Regions from separate parts of the Nonomuraea salmonea genome, predicted to be linked through region 1. Evidence: predicted binding sites of a transcription regulator. Region 1 holds the regulator's gene; the other holds the start of a gene.

Region 1 (8,256 bases):
GCCGGGCGAAGTGGATGTCGGGGATGCCCTCGAGGATCTCCTGCACCACCCGCAGCCCGCTGACCGTGCCCGAGGGCAGGTCGACCTGCGTGACGTCACCGGTTACCACGATCTTCGAGTTGAACCCGAGCCTGGTCAGGAACATCTTCATCTGCTCGGCCGAGGAGTTTTGCGCCTCGTCGAGGATGATGAAGGCGTCGTTGAGCGTGTTGTGGGTGAGGAGGTGGCCCTCGGTGACGTAGAGGGAGTCCTCGGCCGCCACCTGGATGCACACGCACTCGGCGGTGCCGGCCGGCTCGATGCGCGCGATGTGCCGCGCGGGCCTCGTTCCGGGCAGGCGGATGTCGAGGACGTACGCCTCCTCCCGGCTCGCGTAGGCCACGCCGCCGAGCGACCGCACGAGGGCGATCACGTCGTCGCGGAGCCGCTCGGAGCCGGTGGTGAAGCGCGGGCCGTCCTCGGTGACCGTCCCGGCCGCGTCGAGCAGGCCCTGGAGCAGCGCGAGCCTGATCTCCGGCGTGTTGCGGAGATAGACCTCGGGCACGAACGTCGTGGCCGCCGTGCGGCCCGCCAGGCCCAGCTCGGCGAGCGGATGGGTGAGCGTCATGGCGCCGCCGGAGCGCCCTGCCGGGTGGTGGCCGCTCGTGCGCGGCTCGACGTCCCGGCCGTCACCGAGGAGCTGGCCCAGCGCGTACGGATCCATCGGCACCGCACGCTCGGGGAAGCGGACCGGCGCGGTGAGCATCGGCAGCTCCCACCGGCGCTCGCCGAGCAGCTGCTTGGTCTCCAGCACCCGCCACGGCTCACCCGCGCCGTCGCGGACGGTCCACAGGTGGTCTTCGCTGGCGAGCACGGAGGCGCCGTCGTCGCTGGACAGCCGGTAGATCGTCTTCTCGCCCTGCGGATAGACCCCCAGCACGGGAGTCGGCTCGCCGTCGGAGCCGACGACGAGGTCGCCGACCTCCAGCTCGCCGATCGCCCGCCAGCCGTCGGGGGTCAGCACCTGGCTGTCCACCGGCTGGGCCCGGCCGCGCATGTAGGCCAGCGGCGCGACCTCGATCGTGCCCGCCGCCATCAGCTTGGGGATGGAGTCGGGGTCGACCATGTCGTGCAGCGCGTCGTAGAGCGGGCGCAGGTAGGGGTCGATCTTCTCGTAGAGCGTGCCGGGCAGGAAGCCCAGGCGCTCGCCCGCCTCGACCGCCGGCCGGGTCAGGATGATGCGGTTGACCCGCTTCTCCTGCAGCGCGCGCACCGCCTTGGCCATGGCGAGGTAGGTCTTGCCGGTGCCGGCGGGGCCGATGCCGAAGACGATGGTGTGGTCGTCGATGGCGTCGACATAGCGCTTCTGGTTGACGGTCTTGGGGCGGATGGTGCGGCCGCGCGAGGACAGGATGTCGAGCGAGAGCACCTCGGCGGGCCGGTCGGAGGTCATGCGGAGCATGGCGATGCTGCGCTCGACCGCGTCGGGGGTGAGCTCTCCGCCGCTGCGCAGGACTTCGACGAGCTCTTCGAAGAGGCGCACGACGGTGCCGCTCTCGTCGGGGCTGCCGGTGACGGTGATCTCGTTGCCGCGTACGTGGATGTCGGCCCGGAAGGCACCCTCGATGACGCGTAGCAGCTCGTCGCGGGAGCCCAGGAGGCTGACCATCGGGTATTCGTCCGGTATCAGCACCTTCGCTTGAGTCCGCGAGGGAGGTGCTGTGCGTCGGGATTCGTGTAGTTCAGACATGGGCAGGCCAGCGGCCTGATGCCTCCCGGTCTCTTTCGGAGTTCTTCTCCGCCCATCGTATCCGGGGCCAGGCCGATTGCTCGCGTCAATATCACCGCGGTGATCACCGCGGTGATCACCGCGCCGATCACTGCGCCGATCACTGCGCCCGGCCTGCCCAGGCCGTCAGCCGGGCGGCCAGGTGAGATCGCGCCCGCCGAGCACGTGGGCGTGTACGTGGAAGACGGTCTGACCGGCGCCTGGACCGGTGTTGAAGACGACGCGGTAGCCGCTCTCGGAGACGCCGCCGAGCACGGCGACCTCGTGCGCGGTCTTGAGCACCTCGTCGGCGAGCCCGTCGTCGGCCGCGGCGAGCGCGGCGGCGTTGGCGTGGTGTTCCTTGGGGATCACCAGCACGTGGGTCGGCGCCTGCGGGTTGATGTCCTGGAACGCCAGGGTCCGGCCGGTTTCGTAAACGATCTCGGCGGGAATCTCCTTGGCGACGATTTTGCAGAAGAGGCAATCGCTCACTCGATCAGCCTACCGAGGGCGCCGCCGTCGGTGAGTCCGTTGCGAATCGGTAATCAGCTGTGTCGTGCGCAGGAAGATCCACAAGGTTAGGGTGAGTGTGCGACACTTCAGCAGAAAAGACGATTCAGGGTCGGGCGAGCGCCACCTGGCGAGGACACGACTGGGTAATGCACCCTAAGGAACCGGGGAAACCTCCAGAACCGGAAGAGCGTAAACCCTCTGGGAAGGCCGCGCGTCCCACTGATGTGACCACCGAAACCCTTCTGGCCGACAGGTCGATGGGGGCGGTGCCGGTCGGGTGGGATGCCGACATGGCCGTTACGGCGCTGTACAGTGCGCATTTTCGGTCATTGGTGCGTCTCGCTGTGTTGCTGGTGCGCGACATAGCAACAGCTGAGGAAGTCGTGCAGGATGCGTTCGTCGCCATCCATGGCGCCTGGCGCAGGCTGCGTGATCCCGACAAAGCACTTGCCTACCTGCGCCAGTCAGTCGTCAACCGGTCCAGGTCGGTGCTGCGCCACCGCGCGGTCGTCGAGAAGTATGCTCCCAAAGGTCTGCCCGACGCGCCGAGCGCCGAGAACGGCGCCATCGGCGAACTGGAACGTTCTGCCGTGATCGAGGCATTACGTGCCCTTCCGACCCGACAGAGAGAGGCTCTGGTTCTACGCTACTACGGTGATCTGTCCGAAGCTGAGATCGCCCACGCCATGGGCATCAGCAAGGGGGCGGTCAAGAGCCACACGGCACGTGGCATGGCCGCCTTGCGATCGGTCCTGGAGAAAATGTCATGACCCAGCCCCCCGACGAGTACGGCGACCTGCTGCGCCGTGCGCTCCGCGCGGAGGCGGACGCGGTCGTGCCCTCGCCGGACGGACTGGAGATCATCCGTGCCCGCATCGAGCGGCGGGGCGTACGCAATCTGTTCTGGTGGCGCGCGGGAGCGGCCGCGGCCAGCGCGGTGCTGGTGGCGGGCGCGATCGTGTTCGCCGTCCCCGGCCTGCGCTCCCAGATCATCGATCAGGCGCCCGTGCGGATCGTGGACGACGAGACGAGCAAGGTGCCGTCCAACTCCTCGACCACCCGGTCCATCGATCCGCCCGCGACCAGCGTGCCGCCCCGTCAGTCGCCGCCCGCGGTGGTGATCCCGGCGACGCCGTCGCCCACCTCGCCCAAGCCGACCCGTAAGGCCGAGTCGACCAGCAGGCCGTCTCCGTCGCCCACCCCCACGCCCACCACGACCCCGTGTCCTTCGGCGCTCGCCGAGGAAGCCGAGCCGCCGTCCGACTGCCCCACTCTCTCGCCGTCGCCGACGCCGACACCGTCGCCCACCATGATCGAGACGTCCGCGCCGCCGTCGTGCCCGCCGGAGCAGTGCCCGCCGGACGACGAGATGACCGAGACGCCGCCCGTCGAGGCGACCCCCCTGCAGGACACGCAGACCACGCCCTAGAGGCTCATCGCCGGGCAAGACAGCTCGCCCCGCGGCAAGACGCGCAGAGCACCCCTAGCGGCTCACCAGCGGCCCGTGCGGCTGAAGAGCACGGCGGCCGCCGCCACCCCCGCCGTGGACGTGCGCAGCACCGTAGGCCCGAGCAGCACCGGCTCCGCCTTGGCCGCCCTGAACCGCTCCAGCTCCTCCTCCGAGACCCCGCCTTCCGGCCCCACCACCATGACGACGTCGCCGCCCGCCGGCAGCGCCACGCCCGACAGCGGCTCGGCGGCCTCCTCGTGCAGCACCAGCCCGAGCGCCGCCTCCGCCAGCAGCCGCTCGACGCTTGCCGTGGAGGCGAGGTCGGCCACCTCGGGCAGGTGGAAGCGGCGGGCCTGCTTGCCCGCCTCGCGCGCGGTGGAGCGCCAGCGGCCGAGGGCCTTGGCGACCTTGTCGCCCTTCCACTGGGTGATGCTGCGGGCCGCCGCCCACGGCACGATCACGTCGACGCCGGCCTCGGTCATCATCTCGACCGCCAGCTCGCCCCTGTCGCCCTTGGGCAGCCCCTGGACGACCACCAGCCGGGGCCGCGGCGGCTCGACGTCGTAGCGGTGCAGCACCTCGAGCCGCAGCGCGTCCTTCAGCGCCTCGCGTACGACGCACTCGGCCACCCCGCCCGCCCCGTCGGTGAGGTCGACCCGCTCACCGGCGCGCAACCGGCGTACGGAGGCCGCGTGCCGCCCCTCGGGGCCGTCGAGCGTCAGCTCGGGCCCTTCGAGGTGCGCGCTCAGGAAGACCGGAGCCGTCACCGGCCGTTGAACGCGTCACGCAGGCGGGAGAAAAAACCCTGCTGGCCCGGTGCGAACTTGCCAGGCGGGCGCTCCTCACCTCGCTGCCTGGCCAGCTCGCGCAGCAGCTCTTCCTGAGCCGCGTCGAGACGGCTCGGCGTCTCGACGTTGACGTGGATGAGCAGGTCGCCCCTGCCGGACTCGTTGAGCCGCTGGACGCCTCTGCCGTACATGGTGATGACCTGGCCCGACTGCGTGCCGGGCCGGACGTCGATCTCCTCGGCGCCGTCGAGGGTCTCGACGGTCAGCACGGTGCCGAGCGCGGCGGCCGTCATCGGGATCTGGACGGTGCAGTGGAGGTCGTCGCCGCGCCGTTCGAAGATCTCGTGGGGCCGCTCGACGATCTCGAGGAACAGGTCGCCGGGCGGGCCGCCGCCCGGGCCGACCTCGCCCTCGCCGGCGAGCTGGATGTGGGTGCCGTCCTCGACGCCCGCGGGGATGCGGACCTTGATCGTACGGCGGGTGCGCACCCGGCCGTCGCCGGAGCACTCCTGGCAGGGGTTGCGGATGATGGTGCCGAAGCCGCCGCACTGCGGGCAGGGCCGCGAGGTCATGACCTGGCCCAGGAAGGACCGTGTCACCTGGGAGATCTCGCCGCGCCCGCTGCACATGTCGCAGGTGTCGGGGTGGGTGCCGGGCGCGGTGCCGGCGCCGTGGCAGATGTCGCACAGCACGGCCGTGTCGACGGCCAGCTCGCGGGTCGTGCCGAACGCCGTCTCGCGCAGGTCGAGCTCGACCCTGATGGTGGCGTTGCGGCCCCTGCGGGCACGTGAGCGGGGCCCCCTGGCACCGGTGGCGGTGCCGAAGAAGGCGTCCATGATGTCGCTGAACGGGAAGCCCGCTCCGAAGCCTCCCGCGCCGGCGCCCGCTCCCGCGCCGCCGCCGAAGGGGTCGCCACCCAGGTCGTACATCTGGCGCTTGTTCGGGTCGGACAGCACCTCGTAGGCCTGCGTGATCTCTTTGAACCGCTCCTGCGTGTCAGGATCGGGGTTCACGTCAGGGTGCAGCTCTCGGGCGAGCCGGCGATACGCCTTCTTGATCTCGTCCTGACTCGCGTCACGGCGCACCCCGAGGGTGGCGTAGTAGTCGCTGTTTGCCACTTATCGACCTCTTATGATGCAGCCAGGATCTGGCTGACGTAGCGTGCCACCGCGCGTACGGCGCCCATCGTCACGGGATAGTCCATCCTGGTCGGCCCCAGAACGCCGAGCCGGGCCAGTTGGTTGTCGCCAGAACCGTATCCGGTCGCGACGATGGATGTGCCCCTCAGGTAGGGGTTTTCCGAGCCGATGCGCACGGTGAGCGCGGACGGGGTGTCTGAGGTTGTCTCGCCGAGCAGCCGCATGAGGACGACGTGCTCCTCAAGCGCCTCCAGCACGTCGCGCAGGCCGGTGGCGAAGTCGGCGCCGGCGAGGTTGGCCGCGCCGGCGAACACGATCTTCTCGTCGTGCCGCTCGACCAGCGTCTCGAGCAGCACTGAGAGGATCGTCGCCGCGGCGGGCCGGTCTTCGACCGGGAGTCTTTCCGGCAGGTCGGCCACCAGCTCGGGCACGCTGCTCAGGCCGCAGCCGTCGAGGCAGGCGTTGAGCACGGCGCGCAGGTTGGCGATGCGGTGGTCCTCCACCACTTCGGGCAGCTCCACCACGCGCTGCTCGACGCGGCCGGTGTTGGTGATCAGCACGAGCATGACCCGCCGGTCGGTCAGCGGGACGAGCTCGACGTGCCGGACCGTCGAACGGTTGAGCGTCGGGTATTGCACGACCGCCACCTGCCTGGTCAGCTGCGCGAGCAGCCGGACCGTGCGGGTGACGACGTCGTCGAGGTCGACCGCGCCGGCGAGGAACGTCTCGATCGCCCGCCGCTCGGCCCCCGACAACGGCTTGACCTGCGAGAGCCGGTCGACGAACAGGCGATAGCCCTTGTCCGTCGGCACGCGGCCCGCGCTGGTGTGGGGCTGGGTGATGTAGCCTTCCTCTTCCAGCGCGGCCATGTCGTTCCTGACCGTCGCCGGGGAGACCTTCAGATTGTGACGCTCGGCCAGCGCCTTGGAGCCCACCGGTTCGTTGGTGGACACGTAGTCTTCGACAATGGCCCGGAGCACCGCCAGCTTCCGATCGTCGAGCACGTGCTCACCTCCTGCCTCTGTCCCTTACAGGAACGTGGTGTCTAGCACTCTGTGTTCCCGAGTGCCAAGTGTACGGCTCTCGCCCACAAGGTGCGATAACACCGCGTCCCAACTGCTGTCTGGCTTCCTGTGAGCGACAGGCCCCACACTTGCCCTCATGACCGACGATTCCCGGCCCCCGGCGTACGGCCCGCCGCCAGGCTACGGTCCGCCCCAGTACGGACCGCCCCCACAGGGACAGCCGCCGCAGGGACCACCCCAGTACGGGCAACAGCCTCCGTTCGGACAGGGGCCACCGCAGTACGGTGACCCCGCTCAGTTCGGCCCGCCATCTCAGTACGGACAATACGGCCAACAGGCCCAATTTCCACCACGAATCGACTCCAAAGCCATAAAGCCCAGCCGCTGGTGGCTGGTGGCCGTCTGGGGCGTGTTCGTGGCCTGCCTGGCGGCCGGCGGCGTGCTGTTCGCCACCGGCCTGGGCGGCGCGACCGACCTGGTGCCCAAGCAGACGTTCGCGTCCGGCGAAAGCGTCACGGTGACGGTCGACCCGGCCGAGAAGCCGGGCGTCTACCTCGCCAGCGACACCGCCGTCACCTACGACTGCTCGATCAGCGGCGAGGCCAAGCTGGCCAAGACCCCCGACCGGCGTACGGTGTCGGCCGGCGACGCCGTGTGGGAGCAGTTCCTGGTGATCAACGCGCCGGCCAAGGGCGACTACCAGCTCACCTGCGTCAACCAGGAGGACGCCACCGTGCGCTACGGCGTCGGCCGCGACTCCTACTCCGTCGTGAACGGCGTCGCCGACGGCCTCATCGCCCTCGTGGCCCTGCCGGGCGCCGGGCTGCTCGCCGCCATCGCCGGCACGATCGTCGTCCTCGTCCGCCGCAGCGGCGCGCGGAAGCGCCTTGCAGTGAGCGGGTGATTTGCTACGGTCCCCGTGTGTACGAGGGCGATGTACTGGCGGGAAATTGGCGGCGGCCGGGCAAGGGCAAGATCCCCAAGGTGCCCGCGGAGCCGGACCTCGTCGTGGAGGACGCCGACAGCGGCTTCTGCGGCGCCGTGGTGGCCTGTGACAAGGAGGCCGTCACGCTGGAGGACCGGTTCGGCAAGCGCCGGCTCTTCCCGCTCGCGCCCGCGGCGTTCCTGCTGGAAGGCCGTCCCGTGACCCTCGTACGCCCCGCCGCCACCGCCCCCACCGGCCCTCGGCGCAGCGCGTCGGGCTCGATCGCCGTCGAAGGGCTGCGGGCCAGGGTCGCCAGGCAGAGCCGCATCTACGTCGAGGGCGTCCACGACGCCGCCCTCGTCGAGAAGATCTGGGGCCACGACCTGCGGGTCGAAGGCGTCGTCGTCGAATACCTCGAAGGCGTCGACCACCTGCCCGCCATCGTCGACGAGTTCGGCCCCGAGCCGGGGCGGCGCCTCGGCGTGCTCGTCGACCACCTGGTGCCCGGCTCCAAGGAGAGCCGGATCGCCGCCGAGATCACCTCGCCCGACGTGCTCGTGGTCGGGCATCCGTTCGTCGACATCTGGCAGGCGGTCAAGCCGTCCGTGCTGCGCATCCCGGCCTGGCCCGACGTGCCGCGCGGGGTGCCATGGAAGGAGGGCGTCATCG
Region 2 (8,256 bases), on a different contig from region 1:
GCAGCGGCTCGACCGAGGTCACCGCGCTCGCGGAGCGCGCCGACCTGGTGGTGGACGGCCCCGACGGCGTGGTGCGGCTGCTGGAGGAGCTGGTCTCGGCGATCACCCGCTCGTGACGCGTCAGGCCAGGGCCTCGAGCTGGGCGGCGAGCCACTGTTGCGGTGGCAGCGCGGTCGCGGCGGCGCGCAGCTTGTCGCGGCGGCTGCGCCGCTCGTCCTCCGGCATGACCAGCGCCTCGTGCAGCGCGGCCGCGGTGCCGCTGATGTCGTACGGGTTGACGAGCAGCGCGTGCTGGCCCAGCTCGGCCGCGGCGCCCGCCTCCCGCGACAGCACGAGCGCGCAGTGCGGCGACAGCACGGGGCCCTCCTTGGCCACCAGGTTCATGCCGTCGCGGATGGGGTTGACCAGCAGCACGTCGGCCATCCGGTAGGCGGCCAGCGAGCGCGGATAGTCGTCGTTCACGTTGAGGATGAGCGGGTCCCAGTCCTCGGTGGCGTACTCGTCCTCGATCTCCTGCGCGCAGCGCTGCACCGACGCGGTGTACTCGCGGTATTCGGGCAGGTCGTGCCGGCTGGGATAGGCGAAGGCGAGGTGCACCACGCGGCCGTGCCATTCGGGGTGGGCGGCGAGGAACTCGCGGTAGGCGTTGAGCCCGCGCACGATGTTCTTCGACAGCTCGGTGCGGTCGATGCGGACGATCAGCCTGCGCCCGCCGACCTGCTCCCTGAGCGCCGTCATGTGCGACTCGACGTCGGGCTCGCAGGCCCGCTCCCACAGCGCGGCGCCGTCCACCCCCAGGCTGTGGACTCCGATGCGGGTGGTCCTGCCGGCGTGGGTGACGCTGCGCCCGACGCGGTCGGCCTCGGCGCCCAGCAGCCGCTCGCAGCAGTCCATGAACGCCTGCGCCCACCGGTCGGTGAGGAAGCCGGCGTGGTCGGCGCCCAGGATGCCTTCGAGCACCTCCTTGGCGACGTCGTCGGGCAGCAGCGAGAAGTATTCGGGCGGCGCCCACGGGGTGTGGCTGAAGTGCGCGATGCGCAGGTCGGGCCGTTCGGCCCTGAGCATGGCGGGGGTCAGCGTAAGGTGGTAGTCCTGCACCATCACGCGCGCGCCGTGGCCGGCCTCCTCGGCCAGCGCCAGCGCGAAAGCGCCGTTGTAGTCGCGGTATGACTCCCACTCGCGCTCGAACCTGGTGCCGAAGTTGGGCGAGTTGGGGATGTCGTAGAGCAGATGGTTGACGAACCACAGGGTCGAGTTGGCCACCGCGTTGTAGGCGCGATGGAAGGTGGCGGGCGGGATGTCGAGCATGCGCATCGGGCCCGTGTCGTAGCCCGCGTGGTCGACCCGGCCGCCGCCGGCCTGCCGCACGGCGCTGCGGTCGCCGTCGGACAACGCCGCGCAGACCCACAGCACGCCGTCGCCCTTGGCCACGCCCGACAGGCCCGACACGAGACCGCCGCCGCCGCGCTTCATGGTGAGTTCGCCGTCGTCGGAGACGGTGAAGGAGACCGGCCCTCTGTTGGAGGCCAACAGCACGCTGTTCATCTAGGCTCCTTTCGATCATAGGATCCCAGCTATGGCGCTTGATGAGCTAACCGAGGAACTCGCCCGCTCAGCCGCTGCCGGAGATCATCGCGCACTCGGCGAGCTCCTGGCGCGGATAGAGCCCGATGTGATGCGGCATTGCGCCCGAATCCTGCCTTATCACCAGGACGCGGAGGAGGCCTCGCAAGATACGTTGCTGGCTGTCGCGCGTAATATCGGGCGGTTCGAGGGGCGCGCCAGGTTCAGTACGTGGCTGCACATCGTGACGGCCAACTGCGCGCGCACGACGTACCGGTCGCTGAAGCGGCGGGCGGCCGAGCAGAGCTCGGACGAGCTGCCGATGCAGAAGCCCGACGTGCGGCGGGTCAGCGTGATCGCGGGCTCGCGGCTCGACCTGCTCGACGCGATGGAGGCCCTGGAGGCCGACAAGCCCGACCTGGCGCAGGCGCTGGTGCTGCGTGACATCGTCCAGCTCGACTACAACGAGGTGGCCGAGCAGCTCGGCATCCCGCTGGGCACCGCGAAATCCCGCATCCATCAGGCACGCAAGTACGTGCAGGGTGTGCTGGGCGAAGACTATCGCTGAGACCACCCGTCTCACATGGTGAGACGGGTGGTAATTGCGGCCACTTAAGCGGGTAGAGTCCGTTTCAACAACTTCATATTGCTCATCCAGAGGGGTGGAGGGACCGGCCCTGCGAAGCCCCGGCAACCCTCCCGGCTTTCGACTCGCGACCAGGCGAGGCCGACCGGGACAAGGTGCCAATTCCGGTTCGCGGTCAAGGTGGCCGCGGGCGAAGATGAGGGAAGGCCTCGCTTCATGTCGCTTGACTTTGGTCCTGCCACCGCTCTGTCCTGCCGCGAGTGCGGCGCGCGTTACCCGCTGGGTCCCAGCTTCGCGTGTCAGGAGTGTTTCGGGCCGCTCGAGGCGGCCTACGACTTCGGCCGGGTGACCCGCGAGCAGATCGCATCGGGTCCGGCCAACATCTGGCGTTACCGGGCGCTCCTTCCGGTTCCGGCGAACGTGACCGAAAAGCCGAATATGAACCCCGGCTGGACGAAATTGGTCAAGGCCGGAAACCTCGGCCGAACGCTCGGCATCAAGTCCCTTTACGTGAAGGACGACTCCGGCAATCCCACCCACTCCTTCAAGGACCGGGTCGTCGCCATGGCCGTCGAAGCGGCCAGGAACTTCGGCTTCCACACGCTTTCCTGCTCCTCCACCGGCAATCTCGCCGGCGCCGTCACCGCCGCCGCCGCGCGGGCAGGGCTCGACGCGTGCGTGTTCATCCCGGCCAATCTGGAGCAGGCGAAGATCGCCATGGCGCGGGTCTTCGGCGGGAAGCTCATCGGCATCGAGGGCACGTACGACGACGTCAACCGGTTCTGCTCCGAACTCATCGGCGACCCGCTGGGCGACAAGTGGGGATTCGTCAACGTCAACCTGCGGCCCTACTACGCCGAGGGCTCCAAGACGCTCGCGTACGAGATCGCCGAGCAGCTCGGCTGGCGGCTGCCCGAGCAGATCATCATCCCCATCGCCTCCGGGTCCCAGCTCACGAAGATCGACAAGGGCTTCAAGGAGCTGGTGAAGCTGGGGCTGGTCGAGGACACCCCGTACAAGATCTTCGGGGCGCAGGCGGCCGGGTGCTCGCCGGTGTCGACCGCGTACAAGGCGGGGCACGAGGTCGTACGGCCGGTCAAGCCCGACACCATCGCCAAGTCCCTGGCCATCGGCAACCCGGCCGACGGGCCGTACGTGCTGGACATCGCCCGGCGCACCGGCGGAGCCGTCGAGGACGTCACCGACGCCGAGATCGTGGCCGCCATCAAGCTGCTGGCCTCGACGGAGGGCGTCTTCGCCGAGACCGCGGGCGGCGTCACCGTCGGCGTGCTGAAGAAGCTCACCGAGAACGGCGTGCTCGACCCCGACGCCCTCACCGTGGTGCTCAACACCGGTGACGGGCTCAAGACGCTCGACGCGATCAGCGACGACGCCGCACCCACGGCCGTGATCCGGCCCTCTCTCGACGCGTTCCGCGCGACTGTCTGACAACCAGGAAAGGCGACTTAAACCATGAGCGTTTCTGTGCGGATTCCCACCATTCTGCGCACCTACACCGGGGGCAACGCGGAGGTCAGTGGCGAGGGCGCGACGCTTCGTGACGTGCTCATCAAGCTCGACGCCGACTACCCGGGCATCGGCGCGAGAATTCTGGATGAATCGGGCAAGATTCGTCGTTTCGTCAACGTTTACGTGGGGGAAGAGGACGTCCGTTTCGCCGAGGGCCTCGACACTCCCGCCCCTGAGGGGACTCAGATCTCCATCATCCCGGCGGTCGCCGGCGGCTGAGTGTCGCGGCTCGCATCCAGAAGGCGCCCCTTGTGGGCGCCTTCTCCTTTTCCGGGCCTAATTCAATGTTGAACCAGGTTCGGGAAGAAGAAATAGGCAGTTCCCAGATTGACTCTGTTGCCAAACCCCTCCCCACAGGTATGGTCGAGGGCGATCGTCCGGCTGATTTTCTGTTAAGTCGGGCGATTACAGGTCTCGCGGAGGAATGGGCGAGATCTGGGAGACCAGTAAGAGGAGTCGGAAGTGGCGCAGGGCACCGTCAAGTGGTTCAACGCGGACAAGGGCTACGGCTTCATCGCGGTAGACGGTGGTAAGGATGTATTCGTCCATTACTCAGCGATCATGATGGACGGGTACCGATCTCTCGAGCAGGGACAGCGCGTCGAGTTCGAGATCACGCAGGGCCAGAAGGGACCGCAGGCGGAGTCCGTCCGAACGGTCTGATCGACATCCTGGTATGCACCGGGCGGGTTCGCACGGCAGCGCAGTCCGTGCGAGCCGTCATCTCTCTCTCGTCGACTCGCGTACGGTGGGCCGCCCAGGGCGGCTCGCCGTACCGGCGTACTGACTGACCTGGGCGGAAACGTGGGGCAGGTGGGCGTTCGCTTGCACTCGACAGGGTAGAGTGCTAAACAGTTCGTTGGCACTCTGTGCAGCAGAGTGCCAACACCGGATCGGGACGATGGGGTCTGCCGAAGGAGATGCTGACCCATGCCGTCGCGGGCGTCGGCTCGGTCCACGACAAGCCACCCTGCATCTGGGAGGTCTAGCCTTATGGCAGCCAAGATGATCGCGTTTGACGAGGACGCCCGGCGCGGTCTCGAGCGCGGTATGAACCAGCTCGCCGACGCCGTCAAGGTGACCTTGGGTCCCAAGGGCCGCAACGTCGTGCTGGAGAAGAAGTGGGGCGCTCCCACGATCACCAACGACGGTGTGTCCATCGCCAAGGAGATCGAGCTCGAGGACCCCTGGGAGAAGATCGGCGCCGAGCTGGTCAAGGAGGTCGCGAAGAAGACCGACGACGTGGCTGGTGACGGCACCACCACGGCCACCGTGCTCGCCCAGGCGCTGGTGCGCGAGGGCCTGCGCAACGTCGCCGCCGGCGCCAACCCGATGGCCCTGAAGAAGGGCATCGAGTCCGCCGTCGAGCGCGTCAGCGAGGAGCTCTCCAAGCTGGCCAAGGACGTGGAGACCAAGGAGCAGATCGCCTCCACCGCCTCCATCTCCGCCGCCGACCCCGAGATCGGCTCGCTCATCGCCGAGGCGATGGACAAGGTCGGCAAGGAAGGCGTCATCACCGTCGAGGAGAGCAACACCTTCGGCCTCGAGCTCGAGCTCACCGAGGGCATGCGCTTCGACAAGGGCATGACGTCGATGTACTTCGTGACCGACTCCGACCGCATGGAGGCCGTGCTCGAAGACCCCTACATCCTGATCGTCAACAGCAAGGTCTCCGCCAACAAGGACCTGCTGCCGCTGCTCGACAAGGTCGTCCAGTCCGGCAAGCCGCTGCTGATCATCGCCGAGGACGTCGAGGGCGAGGCTCTGGCGACCCTGGTCGTCAACAAGATCCGCGGCCTGTTCCGTTCCGTCGCCGTCAAGGCTCCGGGCTTCGGCGACCGCCGCAAGGCCATGCTCAACGACATCGCGATCCTGACCGGCGGTCAGGTCATCGCCGAGGAGGTCGGCCTCAAGCTCGAGACCGCCACCCTCGACCTGCTGGGCCGCGCCCGCAAGGTGGTCGTGACCAAGGACGAGACGACGATCGTCGACGGCGCCGGTGACGCCGAGCAGATCTCCGGCCGGGTCAACGAGATCCGCGCCGAGATCGAGCGCACCGACTCCGACTACGACCGCGAGAAGCTCCAGGAGCGCCTGGCCAAGCTGGCCGGCGGCGTCGCCGTCATCAAGGCCGGTGCCGCCACCGAGGTCGAGCTCAAGGAGCGCAAGCACCGCATCGAGGACGCCGTCCGCAACGCGAAGGCGGCCGTCGAGGAGGGCATCGTCCCCGGCGGTGGCGTGGCGCTGCTGCAGGCCGGCGCCAAGGCGTTCGACAAGCTCGAGCTCAACGGCGACGAGGCCACCGGTGCCGCCATCGTCAAGAAGGCGCTGGAGGAGCCGCTCAAGCAGATCGCGGTCAACGCCGGCCTCGAGGGCGGCGTCGTGGTCGAGCGCGTGCGCAACCTCACCCCGGGTGAGGGCCTCAACGCCGCGTCGGGCGAGTACGTCAACATGTTCGAGTCGGGCATCATCGACCCGGCCAAGGTGACGCGCTCCGCGCTGCAGAACGCCGCCTCCATCGCGGCGCTGTTCCTGACGACCGAGGCCGTCATCGCCGAGAAGCCCGAGAAGGCTGGGGCCGCTCCCGCCGGCGGCATGCCCGGCGGCGGCGACATGGACTTCTAGGTCTTTATCCGTCGCGCAGGCGAAGAGCGGTCCGGAATTTTCCGGGCCGCTCTTTTTCTTGTGGAGCTGCCATTACGTTTCACCATTGATCCGCTACTCATGGTGAGGAAAGGTGGTCAGCCATAACTCACCTCAACGAAGGAGTGGCGGATGTTCTCCCGCAGCAAGCGCATTTTCGGTATCGCGGCCATCGCCCTGGCCGCCGTCACCGCCGCGGCGGCTCCCGCGCATGCCGACGACGAGCTGACGAGCACGTTCAGCCTGCTGCGCCAGCTGAACAATCCGTTCTGCCTGCCGGGCGCGACCACCACCGGCATTCCGGTCGTCGACTCGCTGCTGCCGGGGCTCGTCGGCTGCCCCCAGGCGCCCCTCGTGCGCTGACCCCGACATGAGCTGACCCCGACATGACGAGCGCCCCGCCGGGCTCCCGGCGGGGCGCTCTGACGCTTGTCAGACGCCGAAGTGGGCCACGACGAAGCCACGGGCCAGCAGGTTGGCGTTGATGTTGAAGCCGACCACGGCCGGGCTGGTGTCGCTGTCGACCCCCAGCTTGTCGACGCCCAGCGCGTGCACGGTGAAGACGTAGCGGTGCGGGTCGCCGGGAGGCGGGGCGGCGCCGCCGTAGGCCTTGGTGCCGTAGTCGGTGCGGGCGTGCACGGCGCCCTCGGGCAGGCCCTTGAAGTCGGGCGCCGAGCCCGCGCCGGTGGGCAGCTCGGTCACCGAGGCCGGCAGGTCGAACAGCACCCAGTGCCAGAAGCCGCTGCCGGTCGGCGCGTCGGGGTCGAAGCACGTGACGGCATAGCTCCTGGTGCCCTCGGGGGCGCCGGACCAGCGCAGGTGCGGCGACTGGTTGCCGCCCGTCATGCCCCAGTCGTTGAAGACGTGGAGGTCGGGCAGTCGCTCGCCGTCCTGGATGTCGTCGCTCTCGACCACGAGCGCGGGGACCGACGGCAGGAATTCATGGGGAAGCGGTGCGGGCACGGCATCCTCCTTGGGTGAGAGCTAGGTGCTTGCCCAGCCATCCTAGAAGCGCCGTGCCCGCGCGGCTCACGCCGCCAGCTCGGCGGGCAGCGGCTTGTCGTGCAGCACGGTCAGCGAGGTGACCGCACGGGTCAGCACGACGTAGAGCCGGGCCAGGCCCCTCGGCTCGGCGGCCACGATGTCGGCCGGCTCGACCACGATGACGTGGTCGTACTCGAGGCCCTTGGCGAGCGTGGCGGGCACGACGAGCAGGCGCTGCTCGTCGGGGGAGTCGGGGTCGAGCACGGCGTGCGGCAGCTCGGCCAGCGCCTGCGAGACGGTCTCGACCAGGGCGTCGGGAACGATGACGCCGATGGAACCCTCTTTGGCCAGCGCCTGCCGCGCCACCTCGATGACCGAGCCGCCGGGCAGCACGGTGAGCGAGCCCGCGCCGGGACGCAGCGAGCGCGGCGCGGCCAGGCCGGGGGCGATGGAGGGCAGCAGCCGGGCCGCGTAGTCGAGCACCTCGCGCGGCACGCGGAAGCCGAGTGTCAGCTCCGTCACCTCGCCCTCGCGCTGGCCGAGGTGTTCGAGCACCGCCTGCCACGAGGTGGTGGACCACGGGGTGGTGCCCTGCGCGAGGTCGCCGAGCACGGTGGCCGAGCCGTTGCGGCAGCGCCGTCCGAGCGCCCTGAGCTGCATCTCCGACAGGTCCTGCGCCTCGTCCACGACCAGGTGACCCAGTGAGGGCGTGCGTTCCATGAGGTCGCGCAGCTCGTCGAGGAGCGCCGCGTCGGCCGCCGACCACTTCGCGGACTTCCAGCTCCGGTACGGCTTGCGCCAGGCGAGCAGCTCCTGCTCCTCGGCCGTCAGGTCGGACTTGGCGGCCTTGGCGCGGAACTCGGGGTCGGACAGCAGGCGATGGAGCACCTGCTCGGGCGTCAGCTTGGGCCAGACGGCGTCCACGAGCTGCTTGACCGGCTTCGACCTGG

Evidence for each region. Region 1 encodes HrcA, which represses chaperone genes, less so after heat shock. Its sites were predicted from a motif close to TTGGCACTCTCNNNNNGAGAGTGCCAA; they were not measured.
Region 2: groL (chaperonin GroEL) is a predicted target of HrcA. The motif match lies at 4,539-4,565, and genes of this name have one in related genera.

Annotation. Positions count from the first base shown of each region.
Region 1 is NZ_JBHMCF010000042.1:90,025-98,280, reverse strand. Features, by position in the region: partial or broken gene ACFFR3_RS50280 (PhoH family protein) at 1-208, opposite strand, end outside; partial or broken gene ACFFR3_RS38555 (PhoH family protein) at 1,025-1,729, opposite strand; gene ACFFR3_RS38550 (histidine triad nucleotide-binding protein) at 1,895-2,239, opposite strand; gene ACFFR3_RS38545 (SigE family RNA polymerase sigma factor) at 2,518-3,030, shown strand; gene ACFFR3_RS38540 (hypothetical protein) at 3,027-3,689, shown strand; gene ACFFR3_RS38535 (16S rRNA (uracil(1498)-N(3))-methyltransferase) at 3,752-4,477, opposite strand; gene dnaJ (molecular chaperone DnaJ) at 4,474-5,616, opposite strand; gene hrcA (heat-inducible transcriptional repressor HrcA) at 5,628-6,641, opposite strand; gene ACFFR3_RS38520 (hypothetical protein) at 7,057-7,566, shown strand; gene ACFFR3_RS38515 (DUF3097 domain-containing protein) at 7,584-8,256, shown strand, end outside.
Region 2 is NZ_JBHMCF010000013.1:199,667-207,922, reverse strand. Features, by position in the region: gene otsB (trehalose-phosphatase) at 1-116, shown strand, start outside; gene ACFFR3_RS18920 (alpha,alpha-trehalose-phosphate synthase (UDP-forming)) at 121-1,545, opposite strand; gene ACFFR3_RS18915 (RNA polymerase sigma factor) at 1,577-2,131, shown strand; SAM riboswitch class I at 2,211-2,352, shown strand; gene thrC (threonine synthase) at 2,366-3,598, shown strand; gene ACFFR3_RS18905 (MoaD/ThiS family protein) at 3,623-3,898, shown strand; gene ACFFR3_RS18900 (cold-shock protein) at 4,142-4,342, shown strand; gene groL (chaperonin GroEL) at 4,673-6,304, shown strand; gene ACFFR3_RS18890 (hypothetical protein) at 6,455-6,685, shown strand; gene ACFFR3_RS18885 (YbhB/YbcL family Raf kinase inhibitor-like protein) at 6,755-7,285, opposite strand; gene ACFFR3_RS18880 (HelD family protein) at 7,352-8,256, opposite strand, start outside.